Regions from separate parts of the Streptomyces sp. SLBN-31 genome, predicted to be linked through region 3. Evidence: riboswitches for the same ligand, from Rfam matches in the RefSeq annotation. Region 3 holds a riboswitch; each other region holds the start of a gene.
What was found. A riboswitch is a leader RNA that binds a small molecule or an ion and turns the genes downstream of it on or off. The one in region 3 is predicted to bind cyclic di-AMP.
Positions count from the first base shown of each region.

Region 1 (7,529 bases), on a different contig from region 3:
GCCGCAGCGGCTACACGACGCCGCACGCACCGGCGCGCGCGAGCGGGACGGAGCTGGCCTGGCTCGCGGGTGACGACCCGCTGCCGTTCCTCACGATGCTCGCGCGCTTCGTGCGGCCGGGCGCGAAGCACCTGTATCAGCTGTGGCGGACCAACCGCCGCGGCGGCACCACCAGTTCGAGCAGCTAGCCAGCGCGCCGGCTGTCCGAACCGGACACGAAGTGACGAAAGTGAACGTCCTGGGGAGGGACTTCGTGACTCAACCGGTTGCAGTCATCGGCGCCGGGCCCTTCGGCCTGTCGACCGCCGCCCATCTGCGCGCCCGGGGCATCCCGGTGCGCGTGTTCGGCGAGCCCATGGTCAGCTGGCGCGACCACATGCCCGCCGGAATGCTCCTGAAGTCGACGCCGGCCGCCTCCAGCTTCGACGCCCCGCAGCAGGGCCACACCCTTGCCGACTACTGCGAGGCCGCCGGCATCAGGCGGCTGGTGACGGACGAGGACATCATCCCCGTCGAGACCTTCATCGCCTACGGCGAGTGGTTCCAGCAGAAGCTGGTGCCCGAGCTGGAGCGGGTGCGGGTGGTCTCGGTGGACCGGCGCGACGGAGGCGGCTTCGAACTGAAGCTGGACTCGGGCGAGTTGTTCACCGCCCGCGCGGTCGTCGTGGCGACCGGGCTGTCCGGCCTGTCCTACCTGCCTGCGGAACTCGCCACGGCCGCCGCGGACGGCCCGGCCCCCACCGGCCCGGTCTCCCACAGTTCACAGCACCACGACCTCACGCGCTACTCCGGCAAGGACCTGATCGTCGTCGGCGCGGGCCAGTCCGCGCTGGAGACGGCGGCGCTGGCGGCCGAGGCGGGCGCGCAGGTACGGGTGGTCTCCCGCGGGCGCGGCAAGGTCGACTTCGGCGCACCGCCCTGGAAGCAGCCGAGGCTGCGCCCCGAGTCGCCCTTCGGCCGCGCCTGGTCCCTGTGGGCGTTCAGCTACTACCCGCAGCCCTACCGCTATCTGCCCGCCCGGACCCGCCACTACCTGGTCCGCAGCGTCCTCGGCCCGCTCGGAGCCTGGTGGCTGCGCGACCGCTTCGAGGGCAAGGTGCAGGTCAGCGAGGTCGAGCAGATCGTGCGCACGGAGGCGGACGGTGGCGGCCCGGTGCTGACGGTCCGCACGCTCGACGGCCGGACGGACACGCTGGCCGCCGACCACGTCATCGCGGCGACCGGCTACCGGGTGGACATCGCGGCCATGGACTTCCTCGGCCACGAACTGCGCACCCGTCTCGCCGTCAGCCGCGGCGCGCCCAGGCTGGGCGCCGGATACGTGTCCTCGGTACCGGGCCTGTACTTCACCGGCCTGCCGGCCGCGGCCTCGTACGGGCCGGTGATGCGGTTCGTGTGCGGTACGGAGTTCGCCTCGCCGCGGCTCGCCAAGCACCTTGCGGCGGCGCACGGTTGAGAGCGTGACGGACACGGTCGAAGGGGTCCGGCGCTGGCCGGGCCCCATGGCCCACGGTCACGGGAGGTGATCAAAATCCGGGGCCGGTACGGGAGTTGACGGTGTGACGCCGGTGAACGGGGCGGTCGTCCGGTTCGAGATGAGTCGGCGGTGCGTCCTGTCCGTATTCTCTGATCATGGCCGCACCCACCGCATATGCACTCATCGCCACCGACCTGGACGGCACCCTTCTGCGAGGCGACGACACGCTCTCCGACCGGTCTCTCGCCGCCCTCGCGCGCGTGGCGGAGTCCGGCGCCCGGCACCTCGTGGTGACCGGCCGCCCCGCCCCCAGGGTGCGGCCGCTCCTGGACGACCTGGGCAGCACGGGGCTCGCGGTGTGCGGGCAGGGCGCGCAGGTGTACGACGTCGGCGCGGACCGTCTGCTGTGGTCCGTCACGCTGGACCGGGAGCTGGCCGAGACGGCCCTCGGCAAGATCGAGGCCGAGGTGGGCGAGGTGTACGCGGCCGTCGACCAGGACGGCGTCGACGGGCTCACGCTCATCGAGCCCGGGTACCTGATGCCGCACCCGACCCTGCCCGCCGTACGCGTCGGCCGGCGCGACGACCTGTGGTGCGAGCCGATCAGCAAGGTGCTGCTGCGCCATCCCGACCTGTCCGACGACGAGTTGGCGGCGACGGCGCGGTCGGTGGTCGGTTCCCTGGCCACCGTCACCATGTCGGGGCCCGGGACCGTCGAACTCCAGCCATGCGGCATCACCAAGGCGACGGGCCTGGCGCTGGCCGCCGAACACCTCGGCCTGGGACCGCGGCAGACCCTCGCGTTCGGGGACATGCCCAACGACATCCCGATGTTCGACTGGGCCGCCCGGGGCATCGCCATGGCCAACGCCCATCCCGAACTGAAGGCGGTGGCCGACGAGGTCACCCTGTCGAACGAGGACGACGGCATCGCCGTCGTCCTCGAGCGGTTGTTCGCGCAGGCCTAGGCCCTGACGGACCTTCGGCTGTGCCGGCCTAGTAGGCGCCGTAGACGTTGTCGATGGAGCCGTAGCGCTGGTACGCGTAGTTGCAGGCGGCGGTGATGTTGGCGACCGGGTCGTAGGGGTCGTACGACGTGCCCGCGACGTGGTAGGCGGCGAACGTCGGGTCGATCACCTGCAGCAGGCCCTTGGAGGGGGTGCCGGCCAGGGCGTTGGAGTCCCAGTTGTTGATGGCGTAGGGGTTGCCCGAGGACTCGCGGATGACGTTGCGGTAGATGCCGTCGTAGGTGCCGGGGATGCCGTGCTGGGCCATGACCTGCAGGGACGCCCGGATCCAGCCGTCGAGGTTGTTGCTGTAGCCGAGCGAGGACGCGGTGACGACGCTGTCGGTCGCCGCGGAGGCGCTGGTCGCGCCGATGACCGGAAGGGCGAGCACGGCGGCGCCCGTTCCGACGACGGCGAGCTTGCGGACCAGGCGGGAGCGCTTGGTGAGGCGGTGGCGAGCGGTTGCGGGCATGGCGGGTTTCCTCTCCGTCGCCTGCGAGGTGAGCTGTCGGGTTCGGGCGGGAGTTGCCCGGCCGCGCCGCCCTACGGCGGCACGACTTCACCCCAAGCCGGTGAGGGCGTCCTTGGACGCCCGTCCGGCGGCTTACCTGGTTCCCCCGCTCCTGCCGTGCGTGTGAGTTGGTCGATGGTGGAGAACGGGCGGCGGCAGGATTAGGCGTCCGCCCGGCACGGCGGGAACGTATGCGAGAGCACATGTCCGGAACAAGTGGCGGAGTCACACATCGGGCCGCTTGACCTCGGTGTGGGGGCTTTGGGGTGCTTGATCCTTTGCGCTTGCCAAGCTTCAACTGGCTTTTCCGGGAAGGCGGATCGGCCGAATTCGCCCGGAATGTGGATCTTGGCGTCGCGTGAGCCAAGTCACGGGTGTCGACAAGCGCGTCAAATCGGGCAATGAGCCCAACTCATAGTCAATGGGCGGCTGATGGGAAGCTGCTCGCTCCGGGTTCCCTCTCGCTCCGGATGGCTCCGGTGCGTGTGTCGCGCGGGTCGCGCACCGGCCCCGGGTGGCCGCCATGTCCATGCCGTCCGGCCGGGCGTGCCGGAAGGGCAGTGCACTCGCGGGGCAAGTCAGGAAAAATGCATTGTTATGAGGTGATCAGAAACATACCGGGCGTGATCCCATACCGCCCCTGCTGGACGGGCGGGCGGCATGGGTGATCGAAAGGCGACCGGATACGCTGACTTGAGTGATGGCAGCGACCTATCGACAAACCGCGTAACCAGCCAGTAGACACCAGCAGACAGGAGACCCCTCGTGACCGTCGTCGGGCCGTTCGGGCTGAGCGTGCGGGACCAGGCTCTGGAAGCCGATGTCCAGGCCGGATTGGTGGCCGTCGAGGAGGGCCTGCTCGAAGCCACCAAGAGTGAGGTCCCCTTCATCACGGAGGCCGCCCAGCACCTGGTGAGGGCTGGTGGAAAGCGCTTCCGTCCCCTGCTGGTGATGCTCGCCGCCCAGTTCGGCGACCCGTACGCGCCCGGCGTGGTGCCGTCGGCCGTGGTGGTGGAGCTGACCCACCTCGCGACCCTCTACCACGACGACGTCATGGACGAGGCGGCCGTGCGCCGCGGGGTCGACAGCGCGAACACCCGCTGGGGCAACTCGGTGGCGGTCCTGACCGGCGACTTCCTGTTCGCGCGCGCCTCCCACATCCTGGCCGACCTCGGTCCGGAGGCGGTGCGGGTGCAGGCCGAGGCGTTCGAGCGGCTGGTCACCGGGCAGATCCTGGAGACGGCGGGGCCGCAGGACGGCCGGGACCCGGTCGAGCACTACCTGGACGTGCTCAGCGGCAAGACGGGGTCGCTGGTGGCCGTGTCGTGCCGGTTCGGCGCGATGATGTCGGGTGCCGACGAGACGGTCGTCGACGTGCTGACCCAGTACGGGGAGCGGCTGGGCGTCGCCTTCCAGCTCGCCGACGACGTCCTGGACATCGCCTCCGACTCGCACGAGTCGGGCAAGACCCCCGGCACGGACCTGCGGGAGGGCATCCCGACGCTGCCTGTGCTGCGGCTGCGCGAGCGGGCGAAGCGGCTCGGGCTGGCCGAGGACCTCGCGCTGTGCGAGCTGCTGGACTCCGACCTGAGCGACGACGACCGGCACGCCCGGGCGCTGGCCGGGCTGCGGGCGCACCCCGCGCTGGAGCAGGCGCGCCGGGACACCGTGCGGTACGCGGAGGACGCCCGGTCGGCGCTGGCTCCGCTGAAGGAGTGCGACGCCAAGGTGGCGCTCATGGAGATGTGCGACGCCGTGGTGCACCGGGCGGGTTGATTCCCTCCCGGAGTGAGCTGATCTCCTCCCGCTGGCCCCGTCATCGGGGCCATTCGGTGTGACGTACGTCATATGGGTGGGCTGAGCCCCGCCTGCACTCCCGCCGTACGCATGGCCAGAAGGCCGGCGCAGGCGGTGCCGGCCGGTCTGCGGGGAGAAAACAGAATCATGCGCGTTCACGCGACGTTGTCGAAGCGCGGCAAGAGCCTGATCACGACCGCTGTCACGGTGGCCGCCCTCGGTGGCGTCGCCGCCGGGGCGACCCCCGCCTCCGCCGCCGGAGGCGACGACGGCACCGGCACGGGGGTGACCCTCCTCGCCACCAGTCTGCGCGGCGCCAACGAGGTGCCCGTACCGGGCGGCCCGGCCGTGGGGGACAAGGACGGCGCCGCTCTCGAGTTCATCGAGATCGACGGTGACCGGGTGTCCGTCGCCGTCACCTGGCGCGGCACCGGCAGGCCGACCGCGCTCCACATCCACCAGGGCGCCAAGGGCACCAACGGGGACGTGAAGATCGAATTCAGCGGGCTGCTGAAGCACAGCAGGCGGCACAGCGTCACCGGCACCGTGAAGGTGGAGGACCCGGCGCTGCTCGACGCGCTGAAGAACGACCCCGGTTCGTTCTACGCCAACCTGCACACCGCCGAGTTCCCCGGTGGAGCCGTCCGCGGCCGCCTCCACCGACTCACCGTCGCCGCCTTCGACTTCCGCGACGCCCTCGACAACTTCCGCGCCTCGGTGATCAAGGGCCGGCAGATCTACGAGTGCAAGCCCACCGACGCCGGCGGCCACGCCTACGCCCAACGCGACGTCAACGCCCTGCTCGAAAGCGGCATCCGCCACTCCTTCGTGGCACCCAACTCCGGTACGCCGCAGTGGGTCGCGCCCGACGGCAGCGCCGTCACCGGGGCCGTCCTGTCCAAGACACCGAACGGCGACGGCAACATCCCCGAACTCGACCTCAAGGCCACCGGGTCCGGCAGCCGGCACGGCCTGCTCGCCGGCACCACGGAGATCCTGCGGCTCAACACCGTCGGCGGCGTCGCCCCGTCCGGTTCCTGCGAACCCGGCACCGTCGTGGGCGTGCCGTACCGGGCCGACTACGTCTTCCTGCAGGGCTGACGCGGACGTTCCCGCAGAGCCGACACGAAGCCGACGCCGACCGCGTCCGGGCGGTGCCCTCCCGTGCCACGACCCCTACGGGTCGGGGGAGGCGCCGCCCGCTCGTGTCATACCCCAGGAGTACACACAGTTGCCTCCGCGGTCTGACGCTTCCTCCCGGCCGATTTGGTCAACTGGAAACCACGGAAAACACCACTCCTCACCGATTCGGGTGAGAATGGCGGCTACGGGGTGGATGCACGGGAGTTGGAAGCCGCCGCCGACGACGGAGGTAGCGCACAGATGGCACCGTACGAATCCGACGACAGCACGAGCGCCGACGAGGCCGACGACCTGCGCGCCGGACGGCGCAAGGCCGCCCGGTACGTCGTCCCGGTCGCGGTGGTGGGGGTGGCCGCTGCGACCATCGGGCTCGTCCCCGCGCTCGCGGACTCGGGCGACCCGAACCTGCCGAAGATCAGCGCACAGCAGCTCATCGAGAAGATCGCCAAGTCGGACGTGCAGCAGATGTCCGGCACGGTGAAGATCAGCACCGACCTCGGTCTGCCCGACCTCGGCGGGCTGGAGTCCAGCCTGACCTCCGGCGCGGCCGGCGGGTCCGGTGACGGTTCGTCCGCCGACCCCTCCGCCAAGCTCACCGAACTCGCCACGGGCACGCACACCGTGCGCGTCGCGGCCGACGGCCCGGACCGGCAGAAGCTGTCCCTGCTGGAGAACGCCGCGGAGTACAGCCTCATCCACAACGGCAAGGACGTCTGGGGCTACGACAGCCGGTCCAACTCGGTCTACCACTCCACCGCGCAGGACAGCGCCGGCGCGCGGAAGAAGCAGGAGCAGGCGCCCGCGACCCCGGATCAGCTCGCCAAGGACGCCCTCAAGGCGGTCGACGACACCACCTCCGTCTCCGTCCAGGGCACCGCGCAGGTCGCGGGCCGGGACGCGTACCGGCTGGTCATCAAGCCCAAGGACGCCGGTTCGACGGTCGGTCAGATCACCGTCGCCGTCGACTCCAAGACCGGTCTGCCGCTGAAGTTCACGCTGACCCCGGCGAGCGGCGGCGCCGCCGTGATCGACGCCGGCTTCACCCAGATCAGCTTCGCCAGGCCCGCCGCCTCGACCTTCGACTTCAAGACGCCCAAGGGCGCGAAGGTCACCGAGGACAAGAGCCACGACGACGGCGCCCCGAAGGGCGGCGGCAGGCACGGCACGCCCGGCAAGGACCTCGGCGAGGGCCCCGACGGGATGAACGTCATCGGCGAGGGCTGGGACTCCATCGCCACCTTCGACACCGGCGGCAAGGGCGTCCCGTCCGGCTCCGAGGTCGGCGGCCAGTTCGGCGGATTCCTCGACTCGCTCGGCGACAAGGTCAGCGGAAAGTTCGGCTCGGGCACGGTCTTCAAGACCCGCCTGATCAACGCCCTGATCACCGACGACGGCAAGGTCTACGTCGGCGCGGTCGACAAGGACGCGCTGGTGAAGGCCGCGAACGCGGGCTGATCGGGGAAAGACCGGTCCACGAGCACGAATCGAGGGAGCCGATGGACGAACCGTCCGCCCCGGAGCCGAAGCAGGGCGCGCCGGGTGACAGCGTCATCGCCACCCAGGCGCTCACCAAGCGCTACCGCGGCGGACAGCT
Region 1 covers NZ_VFNC01000001.1:24,594-32,122, forward strand. Annotated here, with positions in the region: gene FBY22_RS00105 (ATP-grasp domain-containing protein) at 1-188, shown strand, start outside; gene FBY22_RS00110 (FAD-dependent oxidoreductase) at 254-1,456, shown strand; gene FBY22_RS00115 (HAD family hydrolase) at 1,633-2,445, shown strand; gene FBY22_RS00120 (transglycosylase SLT domain-containing protein) at 2,474-2,956, opposite strand; cyclic di-AMP (ydaO/yuaA leader) riboswitch at 2,962-3,140, opposite strand; gene FBY22_RS00125 (polyprenyl synthetase family protein) at 3,761-4,771, shown strand; gene FBY22_RS00130 (CHRD domain-containing protein) at 4,940-5,893, shown strand; gene FBY22_RS00135 (sigma-E factor regulatory protein RseB domain-containing protein) at 6,176-7,390, shown strand; gene FBY22_RS00140 (ABC transporter ATP-binding protein) at 7,432-7,529, shown strand, end outside.
Region 1: another riboswitch for cyclic di-AMP. It lies ahead of FBY22_RS00120 (transglycosylase SLT domain-containing protein); the one in region 3 lies ahead of FBY22_RS39895 (M23 family metallopeptidase).

Region 2 (7,529 bases), on a different contig from region 3:
CTGCGGGAAGCTGATCTTCTCGCGCTGGGAGAGAGCGTCGATCATCGCCTCGGCGCGCTCACCGATGCCGCGCTTGGGGACGTTGAGGATGCGGCGCAGCGGCACCGAGTCCTCGGGGTTGGCGAGGACGCGCAGGTAGGCCAGGACGTCCCGGACCTCCTTGCGCTCGTAGAAGCGGACGCCGCCGACGACCTTGTAGGGCAGGCCGACGCGGATGAAGACCTCTTCGAAGACACGGGACTGGGCGTTGGTGCGGTAGAAGACGGCGACGTCGCCGGCCTTCGCGTCGCCCGCGTCGGTGAGACGGTCTATCTCGTCGGCGACGAACTGCGCCTCGTCGTGCTCGGTGTCGGCGACGTAGCCGGTGATGCGGGCGCCCGCGCCGGCGTTGGTCCACAGGTTCTTCGGGCGGCGGGATTCGTTGCGCTCGATGACGGCGTTGGCCGCGGAGAGGATCGTCTGGGTGGAGCGGTAGTTCTGCTCCAGCAGGATCGTGGTCGCGTCCGGGTAGTCCTCCTCGAACTGGAGGATGTTGCGGATCGTCGCGCCGCGGAAGGCGTAGATCGACTGATCGGCGTCACCGACGACGCACAGTTCGGCGGGCGGGACGTCGTGCTCGCTCGGCGGGACGTCCTCGTCGTGGGCGCCGGTGCCCACGAGCTCGCGCACCAGCGCGTACTGCGCGTGGTTGGTGTCCTGGTACTCGTCGACCAGGACGTGCCGGAAGCGGCGGCGGTAGTGCTCGGCGACGTCCGGGAAGGCACGCAGCAGGTTGACCGTCGTCATGATCAGGTCGTCGAAGTCGAGGGCGTTCGCCTCGCGCAGCCGCGACTGGTACATGGCGTAGGCCTGGGCGAGGGTCTTCTCGAAGCCGTCGGTGGCCTGGGCGGCGAAGTCCTCCTCGTCGATCAGCTCGTTCTTCAGGTTGCTGATCTTGGCGCTGAAGGACTTCGGGGGATAGCGCTTGGGGTCGAGCTCCAGGTCCCGGCAGACCAGGGCCATCAGGCGCTTGGAGTCGGCGGCGTCGTAGATCGAGAACGAGGAGGTGAAGCCGAGCTTCTTGCTCTCGCGGCGCAGGATGCGCACGCACGCGCTGTGGAAGGTCATCACCCACATCGCGTTCGCGCGCGGGCCGACGAGCTGCTCGACACGCTCCTTCATCTCACCGGCGGCCTTGTTGGTGAAGGTGATCGCGAGGATCTGGCCGGGGTGCACGCTCCGCGAGCCCAGGAGGTGGGCGATGCGGTGGGTGAGCACACGGGTCTTGCCGGAGCCGGCGCCGGCGACGATGAGCAGGGGGGTGCCGGCGTGCACGACGGCCGCGCGCTGGTTCTCGTTCAGCCCGTCGAGGAGCGCGGCCGGGTCGATCGCCGGGCGCGGGGCGCCGTCGCGGTAGTAGGGGTCCCGGTCCGGCGGCACGTCGAACTTCCCGCCGAACAGATCGTCCGGAACCGGCTCCGGTACGTGATCGTCCTCGGGCGGCGGCGGGGGCTCCTCGTGGCCGCGGGGGGCCTGGAGGTCCGCCAGGAAGCTGTCGTCAAAGAGGCTGCTCATCGCTCTCCGAGTCTAGGGGGCCCCACTGACAGCCCGCCGCCGCCCTGAGAACATCGCCGGATCCGATACCGCCGCGCACGCTGCCACACCCTTCCGTCACGATCTGTGACCAGCGGCGGAAGGTTGACCAAAGGTCACGAAAATGTATCGGGCATATCGAACATCGTCCTTCACATGGGCCACACGAGTTGGCTACCGTTCCGCAAGGCCATACGACCCCCACCGGCGAACGTCGCCGGGCCGCGTGGCCTCCGCCGAGTCCGGGGCGCCGCCGCGCCGTCCGGAGCCGGGGACCCAACCGACCTCGGGGTGAATCGGCCCGACCCCTCACGGGGAGCGGACCGTAGGGCAACCCTTCCGAACCACCCGCCCGAACCCGACAGCTAACTCGGTAGGCGGAACATGGAAGGAGTCGCCTCCCTTGGCGTCGCACCGCAAGTCGCGCCCCGCGGGAACGCGCGTAGCAGGCATACGCACCCCCGCTCTCGCCACGGCCACCCTCACCTCCGTGGCACTGCTGTCCCAGACGGCCAACGCAGCACCCTCCACCGACGGCCGGCCCAGCATCGAGGAGGTCGAGAAGAAGGTCGACGACCTCTACCGCCAGGCCGAGTCGGCCACCGAGAAGTACAACGCGGCCAAGGAGAAGACCACCAAGCAGCGCAAGCAGGTGGACACCCTCCTCGACGACGTCGCCCAGCGCGCCCAGAAGCTCAACCAGGAGCGCGAGGAGCTCGGTTCGTTCGCGGCCGCCCAGTACCGCACCGGGGCCGCCGCACCCGACACCGCGACCTTCCTGCTCGCCGACTCCCCGCAGGACTACTTCGACCAGACCCAGCTGATGGGCCGGCTGACCTCACGTCAGAAGACCGCGGTCGACGACTACTTCGCCGAGCAGTCGGCGACGATGAAGAAGCGCGAGGAGGCCTCCCGGAGCCTGGAGACGCTCACCCGGACGCAGAGCGACCTGCAGACCGCCAAGTCCACGGTGCAGCGCAAGCTCAGCTCCGCGCGCGAACTGCTGTCGAAGCTGACGGCCGAGGAGAAGGCGCGGCTCGCGGAGATCGAGAAGCAGAAGCAGGAGGAGGCCGCCCGCAAGGCCGCGGAGCTGGCCAAGCAGCAGGCGGCCGCGCAGGCCGAGGCCGCGGCCCAGGACAGCGGCTCCACGTCCGGTTCCAGCACCGGCACCAGTACTGGAACCGGCACCGGCACCTCTGACACCTCGTACGCCACCAAGGCCGCGAAGGCGATCGCGTTCGCCCGCGCGCAGATCGGCAAGCCGTACGTCTGGGGCGCCACAGGACCCGACTCCTACGACTGCTCCGGCCTCACCCAGGCCGCCTGGAAGGCCGCCGGCGTCACGCTTCCCCGCACCACCTACGACCAGGTGAACGCCGGCACCACCGTCTCCCTCACCGACGCCCAGCCCGGCGACCTGATCTTCTTCTACGACGACATCAGCCACGTCGGCATCTACATCGGCAACGGCATGATGATCCACGCCCCGAAGCCGGGCGCGTACGTCCGCGAGGAGTCGATCTACTACGGCGGCGAGTCCATCATCCACAGCGTGGTCCGACCGGCCTGACGCACCAATGGGGCGCGCGGCCTTCGCCGTGCGCCCCCCGCACCCCCACGCGCCTACGTCAGGTCCACAGCACCGCGATGAAGATGTTCGCCGTGGTGAGCGCGCCCACCAGGGCGAACATGCTCTTGTCCACCTTCTCCTCGTCCCGCTTCACGTAGACCAGGCCGAGGATCACGATCAGCAGGGCCAGCTTCAGGCCGATCTTGACGTTGTTGACGTGGTGGTCGTCGGCCTGGTTGAGGCCGACCAGGATCGCGCCGGTGAGCAGCATGGTCAGCGCCCCGTGCAGCATGCCGGGGACGAAGCGGGCCGTGCCCTGCCCCATCGCCTTCATTTGGGTGAGGAAGCCGCCGAGCAGCGCGGCGATGCCGACGATGTGCAGGCCGACGAAGAGATGGATGAGTACGTCCATGAGGCCGGAGCTTAGACAGGGGCGCCCGGGGCACCCGACACCGGCCCTCCCCCACTTCGCCGGCCGCATATATGCGCCATAGCACCCCGCCACCCGGGGACACCCGAAAACCGTCACTTCGGTCAGCGCACCGCGTGAACCCGACGAGGCATGGCCTGGATCACGGTCGTACACGGTCACCGGCCGCCCCACTCAAGGCACTTCCGCACAATGCGTTACCGGACCGACACCGCCAGGTTTAGCGTCCTTCCCCAGGTGACCGGCTCCCCACCGCCGCCCGGGCCAGGGGCGGCAGTCGGCCACCACCGCCGAGAAGGTCCGGCGGCGGCCCGCTCCCCCTGTGCGGGCCGCCGCCGGACGCGTAAGCCGCCCCGGACGGGGTCGTCGTACGAGAGGACGTGCAGCCCAGGTGGCAGCGCATCGCAAGCCCGGTCGGCGATCATCACTGGGCGGCAGCACCGCCCGTACGGCCTTCACGATCGCCCTGGCGGGCGCCGCGACCGCGACGGCCTTCGACGGGACCGGGCACGCCGAGCCGCGGCTGACTCCGGCACAGGTCAAGGCGAAGGTGGACCGGCTCTACCAGGAGGCCGAGACCGCCACCCAGAAGTACGACGGCGCGAAGGAGAAGGCGCAGACCGCCGAGGACCGCCTGTCGACCCTGCGGGACGAGGCGGCACGCAAGACGGAAAGGCTCAACTCGGCGCGGGAAGCGCTGGGTTCGGTGGCGGCGGCGCAGTACCGGGGCGGCGGGCTGGACCCCGCGGTGCAGCTCGTCCTCTCCAGCGATCCCGACCGGTACCTGGACGGCGCCGAGTTCGTCGACCGGGTCGGCACCCGGCAGGCGGCGGCCGTCGCGGGCGTACGCGAACAGCTGCGGGAGATCCAGCAGTTGCGCGGGACCGCACGCACCGAGCTGACCTCACTGAAGGCACGGCAGGCCGAACTGGCGCGACAGAAGAAGACGATCACCGGCAAGCTGGACGCGGCACGACGGCTGCTGTCCGGCCTGTCGCCCGAGGAGCGCGCACGGCTCGGGCTGGACGGCGGCGGTACGGGCCGCGCGTCCCGGTCGGGCACGGACGGACGCGTCGGGCTCCAGGTTCCCGCCCCGGCCACGGCCCAGGCACCCGACTCCCGTGCCGCGGCCGCCGTCCAGTACGCCTACTCCAAGCTCGGCAGCCCCTACGTGTGGGGCGCCACCGGCCCGGACGCCTTCGACTGCTCGGGCCTCGTCCTGTCCGCGTACCGCTCCGCGGGCGTCTCCCTGCCCCGCACGACATACGCCCAGATCGACGCCGGCCGCCGGGTCTCGCGGTCCGAACTGCTCCCGGGCGACCTGGTGTTCTTCTACTCGGGCATCAGCCACGTCGGCATCTACATCGGCAACGGGCAGATGATCCATGCCCCGAACCCCTCGGCTCCGGTGCGGATCGCGCCGATCGACGAGATGCCCTTCGCGGGGGCGACGCGGGTGGTGTGAGCGTCAGACCAGGCGCCGGGCCGTCGCCCACCGCGTCAGCTCGTGCCGGTTCGACAGCTGCAGCTTCCGCAGGACCGCCGAGACATGGGACTCGACCGTCTTCACCGAGATGAACAGCTGCTTGGCGATCTCCTTGTACGCGTACCCGCGGGCGATCAGGCGCAGCACCTCGCGCTCGCGCTGGGTGAGCCGGTCCAAGTCCTCGTCGACCGGCGGGGCGTCGGTGGAGGCGAACGCGTCCAGGACGAAGCCGGCCAGCCGCGGGGAGAACACGGCGTCCCCCTCCTGGACCCGGAAGACGGAGTTGACGAGGTCGGTGCCGGTGATCGTCTTGGTGACGTAGCCGCGGGCGCCGCCGCGGATCACACCGATCACGTCCTCCGCCGCGTCCGACACGGACAGCGCGAGGAAGCGCACGGGCTGCTCGGCGTCGGCCATCAACGGAGCGCAGCGGCGCAGCACTTCGACCCCTCCGCCGCCCGGGAGGTGGACGTCGAGGAGGACGACCTCGGGGCGGGTCGCGGTGATGACCGTGACCGCCTGGTCGACGTCCGCGGCCTCGCCGACGACCTCGACGCCGGTCTCGTCGGTACGGCCGATCTCGGCCTGTACGCCTGTACGGAACATGCGGTGGTCGTCGACGAGGACCACGCGCACGTGCCGCTCCCCGGCACTCCCGCCGGTCGGCTCCACTGACTCGTTCGCCTCGGTCGGATCGCTCATGACGTCTTCTCCGCCCTCTCCATCTCCAGCTCGACCTCCGTGCCGCCGTCGGGCACCGCGCGCAGGCGCGCCGTGCCCCCGTTGCGCTCCATGCGGCCGATGATCGATTCTCTGACGCCCATGCGGTCGGCGGGTATCGAGTCGAGGTCGAAGCCGGGGCCGCGGTCCCGCACGGACACGAAGACCGTCTTCCCCTCCACTTCGGCGTAGACCTGCACCGCGCCTCCCTCGCCACCGTACTTGGCGGCGTTGACCATCGCCTCGCGCGCGGCCTGCATCTGCGCGGCGATCCTCTCGTCGAGCGGGCAGTCGCCGACGACGACGACCTCGATGGGGACGCCGTGCTTGTCCTCGACCTCGGCGGCGTTGCGCCGGACGGCGTCGGCGAGGCCGGCGGGTTCGTCGGCCTCGTCCTTGCCGGTGCCCTCCGGCTTGTACAGCCAGGTCCGCAGGTCGCGTTCCTGGGCGCGGGCCAGGCGGCGCACCTCGCCGGCGTTCTCCGCGTTGCGCTGGATCAGGGTCAGGGTGTGCAGCACGGAGTCGTGGACATGGGCGGCGACCTCGGCGCGCTCCTGGGCGCGGATGCGCATCAGGCGTTCCTCGGACAGGTCCTGGGTCATGCGGACGAGGTAGGGCCCGGCGAGGAGCGTTGTCCCGACGAGGACGGCGAGGGCCGCCTGCAGGACGGAGCCGAGGTGGGCGGCGGAGCCCTGGAGGACGAAGATGCCGGAGACGCCGGCGGTGACGAGCAGGACGCCGCCCGCGGCGCGCAGCAGGGTCAGCGTGCGGCGGCGGCTGCCGACCTCGACCCAGCGGGCCCGGCGGGCGTTGTCCGCCTGGCGCCAGACCAGTGCGACGCCCGCGCCGACGAGGACGGCGGGCCACAGGTAGGCCTTGACGCCCCCGCTCAGGTTGACGTTGCCCACGAAGACCAGGGCCACCACGACCATGAGGAGCAGCGCGACGATCTGGCCCCGGTCCGGCTTGCGGGCCACCAGGCGTCGGCGGCCGTCGGGCGAGGTCTCGGTGCTGACGAACGCCGGGGGCTTCTGCCCGCCGACGCCGCCGACGCCCAGCGGTACGAAGAACCAGAACGCGGCGTACAGCAGCGCGCCGAGGCCGTCCGCCATGAACAGGCCGACGAAGACCAGCCGGACCCAGATGACGGGCAGTCCGAGATGCCCGGCGAGCCCCCGCGCCACGCCACCCAGCCAGCGTCCGTCGCTGCTGCGGTAGAGCTTGCGCGGCGGCCGCGGTTCGACGAGGGGCGCTGCGGCGGCTTCCGGCATGCCACCGATCCTCACACGGCCGGCGGACGAGGACATCAGGGTCGGCCCCCGAGACTCCCCTGATCTTCGGCGGCGTGGCCCGTCGAAGGCTTCCCTGGGCGCCGGCTCGGGGGCGATATCAGGGTCGGTCCAGGGTCGTCCCGACTCCCGCCGGGGCGGCCCGCCCGTCACCATGGAGCCATGACAGATCACGAGCGCGCCGCGCCGGGTCCGGGACCCGGCCCCGGCCCTCGCCCCTCACCGGGCGCCGGGCCGCAGGATGCCGCGCCCGCCGCGCACGCCCCGACTGCCACCGGACCGGAAGCCGGCGCGGACGGCACTGCGGACCCCGGCACGGACCCCGGTACGGCGGACTTCGGAGCCCCCGAGAGGTTCCGCCGCGACCGGCGGTACAAGATGCTCGCCGGAGTGTGTTCCGGGCTCGGGCGGCAGTGCGACATGGACCCGGTGATCTTCCGGATCACCCTCGTCGTGCTCTCC
Region 2 covers NZ_VFNC01000001.1:222,273-229,801, reverse strand. Annotated here, with positions in the region: gene pcrA (DNA helicase PcrA) at 1-1,554, opposite strand, end outside; cyclic di-AMP (ydaO/yuaA leader) riboswitch at 1,797-1,967, shown strand; gene FBY22_RS01120 (NlpC/P60 family protein) at 1,976-3,142, shown strand; gene FBY22_RS01115 (hypothetical protein) at 3,201-3,554, opposite strand; gene FBY22_RS01110 (C40 family peptidase) at 3,964-5,037, shown strand; gene FBY22_RS01105 (response regulator transcription factor) at 5,041-5,760, opposite strand; gene FBY22_RS01100 (ATP-binding protein) at 5,757-7,085, opposite strand; gene FBY22_RS01095 (PspC domain-containing protein) at 7,230-7,529, shown strand, end outside.
Region 2: another riboswitch for cyclic di-AMP. It lies ahead of FBY22_RS01120 (NlpC/P60 family protein); the one in region 3 lies ahead of FBY22_RS39895 (M23 family metallopeptidase).

Region 3 (7,529 bases):
AGCTGGCGGTCGATCGCGTCCTCCAGGAGGTGCGTCGCCGCGATGTACGCGCGCCAGGCGCGCTGCTCCTTGCCGGTGAGCCAGCGAGTCGTCATACGACCAGTGTAGGTTTGTTTCAAACTTTAACCAAGAGTCCCCTTTGCCAAGCATCCTCTTTGCCAAGCGCCCCCTTACCCAGCATCCCCGGCCTCCGAGAGCGAGCACGCCCGATGCCGTACCCCCACGTCCTGCTGTCCGCCGCCGTCTCCCTCGACGGCTACCTCGACGACACCGGCCCCGAGCGGCTGCTGCTCTCGTCCCCGGCAGACTTCGACCGGGTGGACGAGGTACGGGCGTCCGTGGACGCCATCCTGGTCGGCGCCGGCACGATCCGCGCCGACAACCCGCGCCTGCTGGTCAACTCACCCGAGCGGCGCGCCGCCCGCACGGCCGAGGGGAAGCCGGAGTACCCCCTCAAGGTCACCGTCAGCGGCTCCGGTGACCTCGACCCGACGGCGAAGTTCTGGCACACCGGCGGCGAGAAGGTGCTCTACACGACCGACGAGGGCGCACACCGGGCCGTCGCCCTCGGCCTCGCCGACGTCGTCGTCCCCCTGGGCCCCGGCCTCGACTGGCGCCGCCTCCTGGAGCACCTGCACGACGTACGAGGCGTCGAGCGCCTGATGGTCGAGGGCGGCGGCACCATCCACACGCAGCTGCTGCTCCAGGGGCTCGCGGACGAGCTGCAGCTGGTGCTGGCCCCGGTGTTCGTCGGCGACGAGAAGGCGCCCCGGCTCTTCGGGCCGGGCGGCTACCAGGGCGGCCGGCTCAGACTGGTGGAGAGCCGCCGTATCGAGGACGTGGTGCTGATGCGCTACGAGCCCACCGCACCCGGCACGGGCCCGGTCCCGTCCGCCGCCGACCACCACTGGCTGCGGCTGGCCTGCGCGCTGGCGGCCCAGTGCCCGCCCTCACGGACGGCCTTCAGCGTCGGGGCGCTCGTCGTCTCCGCCGACGGCACGGAACTCGCCCGCGGCCATTCGCGCGAGGCCGGCGACCCCACGGTGCACGCCGAGGAGGCGGCGCTCGCGAAGATCGATCCGGCCGATCCGCGGCTGGCGGACGCGACCGTCTACAGCAGCCTGGAGCCCTGCGCGCGGCGCGCGTCCCGGCCGAAGCCGTGTTCCCGGCTGATCCTGGAGGCCGGGGTACGGCGGGTGGTGACCGCCTGGCGCGAGCCGGACACCTTCGTCGAGGAGGCCGACGGGAACGGACTGCTGGCGGCGGCCGGGGTGGACGTCGTCCTGCTGGAGGAGCACGAGGCAGCGGCCAAGGCGCCGAACACCCATCTGCTGGGCGGCTGAGAACCCCAGGCGAAGGGGCCGGATCGAAACCCTGGTGCTGGGCGTCCCGCGGATGGCGTACACTGGAGTCACAACGACGCGGGGTGGAGCAGCTCGGTAGCTCGCTGGGCTCATAACCCAGAGGTCGCAGGTTCAAATCCTGTCCCCGCTACTGAAGGCCGAGGGCCGGAATCCGGAAACGGGTTCCGGCCCTCGGTGTTTCCCCCCATCGCCCTCACGGCTCGCCCGCCGTCCCCGCCCCGCTCTACTCGCGCGGGGGCACGATCCTCGCCAGTGGATCCGCGGCGAGTCTGGAGGGCCGTCTCTTCGCCGATCCCGCCGGGCTGATCGCCACCCTCGCCCGGGAGGTGCACCGGCACACCGGGGACGGCGCGACGGACGACATGGCGATGCTCGCCGTACGACGTCACGCCAGGTGATGGGATGGCCGCCCTCCGCATAACAACTGACGGACCGTCAGTGGTCGTGAAGATCCTGAGAAGGGGTCAACTCGCCCGTTTTTCGCCGGTCATGGACCTGTACGTCCAGCCCGGAAACGTTAATGATCAAGCCGAACTGCTTGGAATCCACACCCCGGGTCTATTAACGTACGATAACGCAGCGCGGTCGTCCCAGCCGTCACAAGAGGCGGCTCCGTGCTCACGCGCCGAATCCCGCAAGGGAACCGGGGAACCACCACCCTGGGGTGAATCGCGCGGATGCCACCGTGGACCCACGGCCGGTATACGCGCGTAGGAGACCTTCCTGCTCCGAACCCGTCAGCTAACCCGGTAGGCGAGAAGGAAGGAAAGGAGCACGCCCACGTGGCGTCCAACCCGCCTGCCCCGGCAGCGCCGTTCGTGCCGAGCACCGAGCCCTTCGGCTTCGCCCCCCGCACCGACGAGGGCCAGTGGGAGGAGTGGAATCCCACCGCGGAGTCCGTACGCCCGGTACGGGGCAAGCACCGCGTGGCCAAGCAGCGCGGCGGCGGGCTGGCCCGCAGCTCCACGGTTCTCGGCGTCGGCGTCATAGCCGCCGTCGGTGCGGGCGGCATGGCCAGCGCCAACACCGGCAAGCCCCCGGTCTCCATCTCGATGCCCGACCTGGCCTCCGTGAGCCATGTGTTCGGCGATGACGAGGCCCCGAAGGGTTCCGCCACGGCGCTCAGCAGCGTCGGCGTGACCACCGAGGACACCGCGCAGGGCGCCAGGGACGCGGGCGAGGCGCTGCGCGACCGGATCATGGCCCAGGCCGAGGCACAGCAGGTCCAGGTCGACAGCAAGGCCCAGGCGGTCACCGAGGCGTCCTTCGCCAAGCAGGTCGACGCCGCCGCGGCCAAGGCGGAGCAGGACGCCGCCGCCAAGGCCGCCGACGCCAAGCAGAAGGCCGAGGCCGAGGCCAAGAAGAAGGAAGAGCAGGCGCGGCTGGCCGAGCTGGCCAAGCAGTTCAAACTGCCGGTCGGGTCGTACACGATCACCGGCACCTTCGGCCAGGCCGGCTCCATGTGGTCCTCCGGCTACCACACGGGTCTCGACTTCGCCGCCCCCACGGGCACGCTCATCAAGGCCATCCACAGCGGCACCATCACCGAGGCCGGCTGGGCCGGATCGTACGGCTACCGCACGATCCTCACCCTCGACGACGGCACCGAGCTGTGGTTCTGCCACCAGTCGTCGATCAGCGTCAAGGTCGGCCAGAAGGTCGCCACCGGTGACGTCATCGGCCGCGTCGGCGCCACCGGCAACGTGACCGGCCCGCACCTGCACCTCGAGGTCCACCCGGACGGCCAGGCCACCGGGATCGACCCGATGACGTGGCTGCGCGGCAAGGGCCTCAACCCCTGACGGTCCGCACGTCCCCGGAACGGCTGCCTCCGATTGTTTACGGGAAGTTTGCGGCCGTTCCGGAAGACCGCTCTGCGGGGTCTTCGTTGACGTAGGACATGACTTCTCTTCGCAAGCTCGGCAACTCCGGCCTCGAGGTCTTCCCGCTCTCCCTCGGCGGCAACGTCTTCGGCTGGACGGCCGACGAGGCCACCTCCTTCGCCGTCCTGGACGCCTACACGGCGGTGGGCGGCAACTTCGTCGACACCGCCGACTCCTACTCCGCCTGGGTCGAGGGCAACAGCGGCGGCGAGTCCGAGACGATCATCGGCAGGTGGATGGCGGCGCGCGGCAACCGCGACGACGTCGTGGTCGCGACGAAGGTCAGCCAGCACCCCGAGTTCCCGGGCCTGTCGGCCGCCAACATCAAGGCCGCCGCGGAGGCCTCGCTGCGCCGCCTCGGCACCGACCGCATCGACCTCTACTACACCCACTTCGACAAGACGGAGACGCCCGTCGAGGAGATCATCGGCGCGCTGGACGAGCTGGTGCGGGCGGGCAAGGTGCGGGCGATCGCCGCGTCCAACATCTCCGCCGAGCGCCTCGCCGAGTCCCTGGAGTTCTCCGACCGAGAGGGCCTGGCCAAGTACGTCGCCCTCCAGCCGCACTACAACCTGGTCTCCCGCGACACCTACGAGGGTCCCCTGCGGGACCTCGCCTCCCGCCAGGGCCTGGCCACCGTCCCGTACTACGCCCTGGCCTCCGGCTTCCTCACCGGCAAGTACCGGCCCGGTACGACGGTCGAGGGCGCGCGGGCCGCGGGCGCCGGAAAGCACCTGCGGACCGAGCGCGGCCGGAAGGTGCTGGCGGCCCTGGACGAGGTCGCCGAGGCGCACGGCGCACCCGTCGCCACGGTCGCCCTGGCCTGGCTCGCGGCCCAACCGACGGTGGCCGCCCCGATCGCCTCGGCCCGCACCCCGGAACAGCTCCCGGCCCTGCTGGACGTGGCGAACCTGACCCTGACGGACGCGGAGATCACCCGCCTGACGGAGGCATCGGCCTGACCGGGCCGCCGGGGCGGGCCGGCGGTGCCGTGTCCTTCGCGCCTTCTACGACTGGTACGGGTTGTACGCGGGATACGGCCCTGCCGGGTACCCGGGGTGGCCGTACGCGCCGTACGTCCCGGGCATCGGCCACGGCGGTGCCATCACCGGCACCGGCGGGGCCGTCGCCCGCGCCGCGTACCCCAGCGCCGGTCCCGCGATCTCCCGCCGGTTCCACAGCTCGGCCAGCAACTCCCGCTCCCGTACGGAGAAGTCGGCGCCCGCCCGCCCCCGGCGCCCCCGGTGCCGCAGGAACGCCAGCGACGTGGCGTACGCCTCGTACTGCAGGACCGTCCGCGCGGCCGGCTTGCCGAAGTGGTGGGCGGCGTAGTCGCGGGCCAGCCGCCGCGCCCGCATCGAGCCCAGCGCGAACGGCTCGGCCGGCGTCAGCCAGCCCGCGGCGGCGTACGCGGGCAGTTCCTCGCGGACGGTGCGCAGCTCACGCTGCCGCGTCCAGATGACCAGCCAGGTCAGCAGTCCGAACGCGGGCACCATGAAGACGGCGTACACGGCGAAGAACCCGAACTCGCCGAACGTGGACGAGCCGTTCCACATGGCGTGCATGCCCATCGCGAGCAGCAGGCCGCACAGCGGGACCAGGACGCGCCGGGCGTGCTGCCGGTCGGCCGCCGTCGCGGCGAGGCCGAAGCCGATGCCGGTCAGGACGGTGAAGAGGGGGTGCGCGAACGGCGACATGATGACGCGTACGAAGAACGTCGCCGCCGTCACGGAGGCGATGCCCCGGTCGCCGGTGAGCTGGTCGGTGCCGAAGGCGGTGCCCAGGTAGAGGATGTTCTCGGTGAACGCGAAGCCGGTCGCGGTGATGCCGGCTATCACCACCCCGTCGACGATGCCCGTGAAGTCCCGTCTGCGGAAGAGGAAGACGAGCAGGACGGCGGCGGCCTTGGCGGACTCCTCGACGACCGGCGCTATCACGGTCGCGCCGAGGGTGTCGGCGCTCGACGGGTCCGCGGTCGCCGTCGCTATCCATCTGGTCGCGAAACTGTTGGCGACGATCGCTATCAGCGCCGCCGCGCAAGCCCCCCAGGCGAAGGAGAACAGCAGGTTCCGCCAGGGGCCGGGGGCGACCCGGTCGAGCCACCGGAAGGCGGCTATGAGCAGCGGTACGGGCAGTACGGCGAGGCCCAGCCCGACCAGGAATCCCTCGGTGCCGGTCTGTTGGCGCACCAGGGCGAGGATGACGAGCCCGGAGAGCGCGAGCAGCGTGCTGAGCGCCCCGTAGCGCACCCCCCTGCGCTGCCACCAGTGCGCGTGCCCGAGCGCCCTGCCCGCCGGACCACCGGGGTGCGGCGGCTGCGGCGGGTATGTCGGGTACGGGGGAAAGGTGGCCACGGCATTGACCCTAACGAGCGAAGGCGCCGCCCGCGATGGCGTATCGCGTTGACCGCGGGAGCCTCAGGCGTCTGTGGGGAGCTGGTTGTGGTGCTGTACGCGACGGAAGAGCAGGTCGTTCACGACATGTCCCTTGTCCAGTCCCTGGCCCTCGAACCGGGTCAGCGGCCGGAAGTCCGGACGGGGCGAGAAACCGCCGTCGGACCGCGTGTTCTCGAATTCCGGATGCGCGGTGAGGACTTCGAGCATCTGTTCGGCGTACGGCTCCCAGTCCGTCGCGCAGTGCACGATCCCGCCCGGTCTGATCCGGGTGGCGACGAGGTCGAGGAACTCCGGCTGGATCAGCCGCCGCTTGTGGTGGCGCTTCTTCGGCCAGGGGTCGGGGAAGTACACGCGCAGCCCGTCCAGCGCGTCGGGCGTGAGCATCTCGCGCAGCAGGATGATGGCGTCGCCGTTGCCGACCCGGACGTTGGACAGTCCGTTCTGGTCGGCGAGGTTGAGCAGGTTGCCCTGGCCGGGGGTGTGCACGTCGACGGCGAGGATGTTCGTGCCTGGATCGGCGGAGGCCATCTGCGCGGTGGCCTCTCCCATCCCGAAGCCGATCTCCAGGACGACGGGGTTGTCGTTGCCGAAGAGCTCCGCGAGGTCGATGACACGCTGTCCGTCGATGTCCAGCCCCCACTTGGGCCACAGCCGCTGCAGCGCGTCCGCCTGCCCCGCGGTCACCCGGCTGCGCCGCGGCTGGAAGCTCCGGATCCGCCGCTCGAAGTGCGAACCGGCGGGGTCGGCCCTGGGCCCGTCCGGGAAGCGGGGCTCCCCCTTGGCCCTGGTGTGCCGGACGGAGACACCGGGGACGTGCGCGGGTCGCCCGGCGGGCTCCGCGGAGGCGGGAGCGGCGGGCCGGGGGGCTTCGGGGGCATTGTGGGAGTCAGACACAGTGGGGTCGATTTTACGGGGACGGCCACCCGTCCGGACCGCCCCTCCTCACCCGGGCCGCTGCGTCCTCACACCGAGCCCAGCATCGTCAGCGCCCTCCTGGCCACCTCCCGGCCGATCGGCAGCGAGGCGGTGGCCGCCGGTGAGGGCGCGTTCAGCACGTGCACCGCCCGCGGCCCCTCCTTGATCATGAAGTCGTCCACCAGTGACCCGTCCCGCAGCACCGCCTGCGCCCGCACACCGGCGGCCGTCGGCACCAGGTCGTCCGCCGTCACCGCAGGCAGCAGCCTGCGCACCGCCGTCGTGAACGCCGCTGTGGACACCGACCGGCGCAGCTCTCCCGCCCCGTACCGCCAGTGCCGCCGGGCCAGCTGCCAGGACCCGGGCCACGCTAGCGTGCCCGCCAGCTCCCGCGGCCGTACGACGCCCCAGCCGTAGCCCTCCCGGGCCAGCGCCGGCACCGCGTTCGGCCCGATGTGCACGCCCCCGTCGATCCCGCGTGTGAGGTGCACCCCGAGGAACGGGAACGCCGGGTCCGGCACCGGGTACACCAGCCCCCGCACCAGCTCGGGCCGGGCCAGCTCGTAGTACTCGCCCCGGAACGGCACGATCCGCATCTCCGGGTCGTCCCCGGTCATCCGGGCCACCTCGTCGCAGTACAGCCCGGCGCAGTTCACCAGCACCCGCGCGCGGACGACGTCGCCGGTCCGGGTGCGCACGGCGACCCCCAGCCCGGCCCGCCGGTCGATCCGCTCCACCCGGGCGCCGTACCGGATCTCCGCTCCGGAGCCGTGCGCCAGCTGCCGGGCCACGCCGACGAAGTCGCACACGCCCGTCGTGCCGACGTGTATGGCCGCCAGCCCCCGCACCTCCGGCTCGTACTCGGCGATCTGCGGGGCGCCCAGCTCACGGACCGGAATGCCGTTCTCCCGGCCGCGCTGCACCAGCGCGTGCAGGCGCGGCAGCTCGGCCTTGTCGGTGGCCACGATCAG
Region 3 covers NZ_VFNC01000003.1:510,705-518,233, reverse strand. Annotated here, with positions in the region: gene FBY22_RS39910 (MarR family winged helix-turn-helix transcriptional regulator) at 1-95, opposite strand, end outside; gene FBY22_RS39905 (dihydrofolate reductase family protein) at 210-1,343, shown strand; tRNA gene FBY22_RS39900 (tRNA-Met) at 1,421-1,494, shown strand; cyclic di-AMP (ydaO/yuaA leader) riboswitch at 1,978-2,135, shown strand; gene FBY22_RS39895 (M23 family metallopeptidase) at 2,147-3,166, shown strand; gene FBY22_RS39890 (aldo/keto reductase) at 3,265-4,209, shown strand; gene FBY22_RS39885 (PrsW family intramembrane metalloprotease) at 4,255-5,601, opposite strand; gene trmB (tRNA (guanosine(46)-N7)-methyltransferase TrmB) at 5,665-6,537, opposite strand; gene lhgO (L-2-hydroxyglutarate oxidase) at 6,606-7,529, opposite strand, start outside.

Region 4 (7,529 bases), on a different contig from region 3:
GGAGTCGGCGACGGCCCGCCGGATCAGCTCGTGCCGGAAGGCGATCCGTTCCGGGGTGACGGTGAGCAGCCCGCGCTGCTCGGCCTCGGCGAGGACCGCCATGCCGTCGGCGACCAGCGCGTCGACCAGTCGGCGTTCGACGGCCGAGGGGACGACGGCGAGCTGTTCCAGGGCGTCCACGGTGGCCGGCGGCAGCCCGCGCAGCCGCGCGAGCACGGCGTCGACGACCGTGGGCGGCACTCCCCCGGTGCCGCCGGCCGCCAGGACCTCGGTGACGAAGAAGGGGTTGCCGGAGGTCACCTGGTACACCTGCTCCGGGTCGAGCCGGCCGGCCGCGCTGAGCTCGGTCACGGCGCCCAGGGAGAGCCGGGCCAGGGGCAGGCGGTGCACGCGGGGGGCGCGGGAGACCTGGCCGAGGAGGTGACGCAGGGGGTGGCCGCTGTGCAGTTCGTCGTCGCGGTAGGTCAGGACGAGCAGGGCGGGCAGCCGGTCCATGCGCCGGACGAGGAAGCGCAGGGCGTCCAGGGAGGCCTCGTCGGCCCAGTGCACGTCCTCGACGACGAGTACCGCAGGATGCGGAGTCACGGCGAGCTCGGCGTGCAGGGACTCGTAGACGCGGTGCCGATCGGCGCCGTCCGTGACGGCTCGGGCGAGCTCGGCGCCGACGCTGCCGACCAGGTCGCGGAAGGGCCCGAGCGGGCGCCGGGTGGTGAGGTCGTCGCACTGGCCGACCAGTACCCGCGCCTGCCCGGACAACCGCTCGGGCAGGGCTCCGACCAGGCTCGACTTGCCGATTCCCGCCTCGCCGAAGACAAGCGCCACCGAACCGGCGCCGTCCGCCGCCTGTCGTGCGGCCGAGGCCAGCAGCTCCAGCTCGGGCTCACGCTCGAGGATCCCCCGGTCCACTCACCGATTGTGCCACCGGGGAGGGTGCCAGGTCTTGGCGAGCGGTCGGGCGGTCCTGCCCGGGCCGGGCGACGGACGGCAGCTCGTGAACACGGTCGAGGGGGCGCACTTCGCCGCCCGAGCGGGGGAGGCACCCGGCCGAGCCGTCCGGCGGTGTGCCGGTCTTCCGGGCCGCTCCCGTCCGCGGGCGCCGGGCCGCGGCTCGGGCGCGGGCGCCGGGCCGCGGCTCGGGCGCGGGCGCCGGGCCGCGGCTCGGGCGCGGGGCCGGAGCGGCGTGCCGCGCGGGCGGCGACGCCGCGGCCGTGGTCCGAGCCGCGGCTCAGCCACCGCTCATGCCGGCCGCGTGCCGCGCGGCCTAGGAGCGGCGGCGGGGCTTTCCCCGCTTGGGGGTCTTCGACGTGCCCGCCCTCGGGCTGCGGGTCTGCGTCTTCGCCGCCGCGGGCTTGCGGCGGGGCGCCGGCTTGTCCACGGGCTTCTGCTCCGGCTGCGGCTTGCGGCCGCGGGAGCTGTTGACCGTACGGCCGCGGACGATGCCGATGAAGTCCTCCACCAGCTCGGTGGTGGCGTCCTCCGGCCAGGACAGGGCCACACTCGACTGCGGCGCGTCGGTCACCGGACGGTAGGTGAGGTCCTTGCGGTGGTGGAGACGGGCCAGGGACTGGGGCACCACCAGCAGGCCGACCCCCGCCGCGACCAGCTCCACGGCGTCCTCGGTCGTCGCCGGGCGCTCGAAGGCGGGCTCGCCGGGCGGGGCGTCCCAGTCGAGGACGTCGTCGAGGGGGTGGAAGACCACCTCGTCGGCCAGGTCGGCGAGGGTGATCTCCTCCGCGGCCGTGATCACGTGGTCCTTGGGCACGACGGCCACGGTCGTCTCGGTGTAGAGGGGGATGGCGCTGAAGTGCGTCCGGTCCACCGGGAGCCGCACCAGCCCCGCGTCGGCCTCGCCGGCCCGCAGCACGTCCGGGGCCTCGGCGGCCGCCACGGGCCGGAGGGCCAGCGGGATGCCGGGCAGGCGCTCGTTCCAGATCCGCACCCACTTGGCGGGCGTCGTCCCCGGGACGTACGCGAGCCGGAACGTCTGGGATGCCTCCGTGCCTGTCACCCCGCCAGGTTACCGGCCGTGGTCGGAGGCGTCGTACGCGCTCGATACCCTGGACCTCATGAGTTCGCACCAGACCGCCCAGACGATGAAGCCCGCCACCGCTGCGAAGAAGCTGGGTGTGTACCTCGAGGCCACCCCCGCAGAGTTCCGTGAGGGTGTCGTCTCGCGCGCCCAGCTCGACGAGCTCCAGGCGAATCCGCCCGAGTGGCTGCGCGAGCTGCGGGCCAACGGCCCGCACCCCCGTCCGGTGGTCGCGGCGAAGCTGGGCGTCTCCATCTCGGGTCTCGCGCGCGGCGGGGTCACCGAGGCCCTCACCACCGAGGAGATCGAGGCCCTGAAGCAGGAGCAGCCCGAGTGGCTGGTCAAGGAGCGCGCGACGCAGTCGGAGGTCCGCAAGGAGGGCGCGCGGATCAAGAAGCGCGACGCCGAGCGGGCGGCGGGCGAGGATCAGGCTCCGCGTTCCTGACGCCCTGCGGACGGAGGAGCGTTCGGTGACTTTCCGTCACCGGATGCGCGCCCTCCGTCCATCGTCGAGGTATCTGACGGTGTGTCACGACGAAGGTCACAAAAGCGTATCGGACATTCCGGCCGTCAACCTTCACACGAGCCGCACAAGTTGGCTAGCTTGGCCTCAGGCCGCTCGTGTCACTCCGGCGAACCCCGCCGGGAAGAGCGGCCTCCGCCGAATCCGGTGCGCCCTCGTGGCGGCCGGAACCGGGGACCCAACCGATTCATGGGGTGAATCGGCCCAACTGCGCTTCGGGGCAAGGGCCGTAGGGCATGCCTTCCGGAATTGACCGCCCGAACCCGACAGCTAACTCGGTAGGCGGAGTACGGAAGGAGTACGGCCCCCATGGCGCCGGAACGATCGTCGCGTGCCGGAGGCTTCGGCCTCCCCGGTGTGCGCAACTCCGCCCTCGCGACGGCCGCCCTCACCTCGGTGGCCCTGTTCTCGCAGACGGCCGACGCCTCGCCCCAGCCGGGCGACGAAGCACCCAGCCGGGAAGACGTCCAGCAGCGCGTGAGCAGCCTGTACGACCGTGCCGAGGACGACACCGGGCAGATCAACCTGACCCGCGTGCAGAACGCGCGCGGCACCGGCGAGCGTGGCGGTCAGCCGCGCAGGGGCTCGGACCCCGACCTGGACAACGTCACCCGGCAGTGGTTCGACATGGCACGGGCGTCCATCGGGCCGACCGTCCCGGCGATCCTCCCGTCCGACCGCACCCCGGCCAGGCGGCCCGCCGCCGGCCGGCCCGCGCGTCCGGTGGAGGCTCGTGCGCCTCGTGAGCTGCAGGCCCCCGCCCGGGCCGTACCCGAGCTGCCCGCCGCCGGGCCGCGGCGCCCGGTGGCCGAACTGCCCGCCGGCCCGACGGCGGCGCTCCCCGCGGTGCCCCAGCCCCGCCAGGAAGCGGCCGCCCCGGCTCCGGCGGAGTCGAGGCAGACCTCGCTGCGCAGGTCAAAGCAGGAGAGCCAGCGCAAGGTCGCTGCGGCCAGCGACCTGCTGTACCGGCACGTGGCCCGACAGACCTCCGCCCCGCGTCCCGCCGTCGCCCCGCAGCCGGACCGGAGCACCTGGCAGGCGGCCCCGCAGGGCGCCGCCCCCGCGGTGATCGAGGCCACGCCCGCGCAGCCCAGCTGGGCGGCCCAGGTCCAGCAGGCGGACACGGCACGCACGATGAACGACTCCGCACCGGCCCAGCCCGACTGGACGCCCCAACCCCAGCAGCCCGCCACCACAGGCACGAGCACCGCGGCCGCTCCGGCACAGCCGGGTTGGGACACGGGCGCACAGCAACTCGTCGCCCAGACGATGACCCCGTCCGCCCCCGCGCAACCCGGCTGGGACACCGGCGCACAGCAACTCATCGCGCAGACCATGACCCCGTCCGCCCCCGCGCAACCCGGCTGGGACACCGGCGCACAGCAACTCATCGCCCAGACGATGACCCCGTCCGCCCCCGCGCAACCCGGCTGGGACACCGGCGCACAGCAACTCATCGCCCAGACGATGTCCCCCTCCGCGCCGGCCCAGCCGAGCTGGGCGATGCCCGCCCAGCAGACGGCCACCGCGGGCACGAGCGCTGCAGCAGCCCCGGCACAGCCGGGCTGGGACACGGGCGCACAGCAACTCGTCGCCCAGACGATGACGCCGGCCGCTCCGGCACAGCCCGGCTGGGACACCGGCGCACAGCAGATCATCGCTGCGGCGGCGCCGCAGGCGGACTGGCGGGATCCGGTTGCGCAGGAGCAGGCTCGGCGGAGGGCCGACGAGGCTCGGCGGCTGCGGGAGCCGTCGGTTCTGGACACCGGCGTGCCGGTGGTCGAGGACTGGCGGGCACCGCAACCGACCGTCCTGGAGACGGGCGTACCGGCCGTCGAGACGTCCACCGGCACGAAGGCCGACCGCGCCGTGGAGTTCGCCCGCGCGCAGATCGGCAGGCCGTGCCTGTGGGGTGCCGTCGGCCCGGAGTCGTACGACAACGCGGGGCTCACCCAGGCCGCCTGGAAGGCCGCCGGTGTCGCGCTGCCTCGCAGCACGCACGAGCAGTCGAGCGCCGGCACGGTGATCCCCCTCGCCGAGAGCCGCCCCGGTGACCTGATCTTCTTCCACGACAACTTCAGCCATGTGGGTCTCTACACGGGCAACGGTCTGATGATCCACGCCCCCGGTCCGGGCTCCGTCATCCGCGAGGAGTCGATCCACAACGCCGGGGAGGCGGCGATCCGTATCGCGGTGCGACCGGCCTGACGCGACGACACCGGTGAGCCGGGGGCGGGCCGCCGGCTCGCGTCCCTGACGTACGGTCCGCAAGCGCATCGAGAAGACCTACCGCAAACTGGGCACACGCGACCGAGTCAGCACGGTCCTGCGTGCCCGGCGTCTCGGCCCGGTGCCCGCACCGTCCGCACGGCGGTAGGGGTGCCGTCAGACCTCCGGAGCCCGTCATGAAGCCGAACCGTTCCATCCCCGCCGCGACGGTCATCCCCGTCCTGATCTACCCGGACGTGCGCGCGGCGGTCGACTGGCTGGGCGCGGCCTTCGGCTTCGTCGAGCGGGTACGCATCGGCGAGGACCACCGTGCCCAACTCGCCTACGGCGACGGGGCGGTGATCGTCGGCGACGTCCGCAAGGACCGTCGGCCGCCCCGCCCCGGCGAGGTCACCCACTCGGTCACCGTCCGTGTGGCCGACGCCCGGGGCCACTGCGAGCGGGCCCGGGAGCACGGCGCGCGCATCCTCATGGAGCCGACCGACTTCGAGTACGGCGAGCGCCAGTACACGGCCGAGGATCCCGCCGGTCACCAGTGGACGTTCTCGCAGACGCTCGCGGACGTCGCTCCGGAGGAGTGGGGCGGGACGTCGGTCGGCTGACCCGCGCTCAGCCGGCCCGGCCGGTCGCGAGCCGGCGCGCCCGCTCCGCCTCCCGCCTGAGCGCCCACGCGTCCGCGACCGTTCCCAGGTGCCCCAGCTTGTCGGGGTTGATCACCGAGCGGATCGTCCGGACCCGTCCGTCGAGGACGTCGAGCGCCATGACGCTGACCACCCTGCCGTCCCGGTCCCGGAAGAGCGCGCCCGGCCGGCCGTTGACCTGCCGCCGCTCCAGTACCACACCGACGCTGCCGATCTGCGGCGCGAACTCGGCGAGGACGCGGGCCACGTGCTCGGCGCCGATGACCGCGTTGGCCAGCTGCGGCGCCTTGCCGCCGCCGTCGCCCGCCATGTGCACGTCGGCGGCGAGGAGTTCGCGCAGCGCGTCGACGTCGCCCTCGCGGAAGGCGTCGAAGAACCGCCCGGCGAGCTCCTCGCGCTCCTTGCGGCCGGCCTCGAACCGGGGCAGTCCGGCGTCCATGTGCCGACGGGCCCGTACGGCGAGCTGGCGGCACGCCGCCTGGGAGCGGCCCACGGCCGAGGCGATGTCCGGGAAGCCGAACCCGAAGACCTCCCGCAGCACGAAGACGGCCCGCTCCAGCGGCGTCAGCCGTTCCAGCAGCAACAGGGCGGCCATGGACAGCGAGTCGGACAGTTCGGCGGAGCGCTCCGGGTCCTCGTAGGGGTCGGCGAGCAGCGGCTCGGGGAACCAGGCGCCGGCGTACTCCTCCCGCCGTACCCGGGCCGAACGCAGGACGTCGACGCAGATCCGGGTGACCACGGCCGAGAGGTAGGCCTTGATGGAGGTGGGCCGGGTCGGGGCGGCCTGCCAGCGCAGCCAGGCCTCCTGGAGCGCGTCCTCCGCCTCGCTCACGCTGCCGAGCATGCGGTAGGCGATCGAGAACAGCAGCGGCCGCAGCTCCTCGAACTCCTCGGTGCGGGTCACACCAGCTCCTCCTTGAAGCCCTGGCGCCAGGACGGGTGGCGCAGCTGCCAGCCCAGCTCCCGTTTGGCCTTGGAGTTGGAGAAGCCGCGCCCCTGCGTCATCATGATCACCGCCTGGTCGCCGGCCAGCAGCCGGGCCAGCCACACGGGCACCCGGCGCGGCGGCTTGGCTCCGGCGCACTCGGCGAGGTGGGGCAGCCAGTCGTTCGCCGGGGCCGGCTCGTCGTCGACGATGTTGAACACGCCGGCCGCCTTCTGCTCCACGGCCAGCACCGTGGCGCTCGCGGCGTCGTCGAGGTGGATCCAGGAGCTGTGTCCCGCGGCATCGCCGACCAGCGGATACTGCCGCTTGCGCACCAGCACGACCTGGTCGTCGATGGCACCGGGCCCGTAGAAGGCGCCGTAGCGCAGCACCGCGCCGCCGTACGCGAGGACCGCCTCCTCGGCGTGCCGCATCGCCTCCATGCCGGTCTGGGCGGCGGTGCCCTCCAGCAGGTCCAGCGGGTCCTCCTCGGTCTTCACCCAGCCGTCACGCCGGATGCCGTTCCAGCTCGCGTAGCCCTGCGCGACGACGTGCGGGACGCCGGTCGCCTGGGCCGCGGCCAGCAGGTGGTCCGTGCCCTCGGTGCGCAGCCGGTTGGTCTTGGCGAACCAGCGGTCGGGGTGCTTCAGATCCGGCTTGCCCGCGTGCGCCACGGAGATCGCGGTCATCTGGTGCACGATCACGTCCGGCCGCGCCTGGGCGACCGCCTCGCCGACCGAGGCCGCGTCGAGCCCGTCCATCACGACACCCTGCGCGCCCAGCCGCTGCAGCAGCCCCAGCTTGGCCGCGCCGGTCGTCGTGGCCGTCACCTGATGTCCCCTGGCCACGAGCTGCGGCACCAGCCGCCGCCCGAGCACCCCGGATCCGCCTGCCACGAACACCCGCACGATGATCACCTTCCCGGTCCCCGAATCAGTTCTCACCGTCAGGACGAGACAGACACCCGCGTCTGTGACATGGGAGGGAGATCGGCGCGAGTACGGGTGGCGTGCGTCAGGACGGGGCCAGCACGCAGAACTCGTGGTCCTCCGGATCGGCCAGGCAGGTCCAGGGGACGTCGCCCTGGCCGAGGTCGAGGTCGGTGGCTCCGAGGGCCCGCAGCCGGCCCACCTCGGCCTCCTTGTCGTCACCGGGGCGGGGCAGCAGGTCGAGATGGACGCG
Region 4 covers NZ_VFNC01000002.1:1,262,510-1,270,038, forward strand. Annotated here, with positions in the region: gene FBY22_RS25745 (AAA family ATPase) at 1-906, opposite strand, end outside; gene FBY22_RS25750 (LysR family substrate-binding domain-containing protein) at 1,262-2,008, opposite strand; gene FBY22_RS25755 (DUF5997 family protein) at 2,067-2,474, shown strand; cyclic di-AMP (ydaO/yuaA leader) riboswitch at 2,679-2,853, shown strand; gene FBY22_RS45380 (C40 family peptidase) at 2,862-4,760, shown strand; gene FBY22_RS25770 (VOC family protein) at 4,958-5,383, shown strand; gene FBY22_RS25775 (RNA polymerase sigma-70 factor) at 5,391-6,326, opposite strand; gene FBY22_RS25780 (NAD(P)-dependent oxidoreductase) at 6,323-7,264, opposite strand; gene FBY22_RS25785 (VOC family protein) at 7,362-7,529, opposite strand, start outside.
Region 4: another riboswitch for cyclic di-AMP. It lies ahead of FBY22_RS45380 (C40 family peptidase); the one in region 3 lies ahead of FBY22_RS39895 (M23 family metallopeptidase).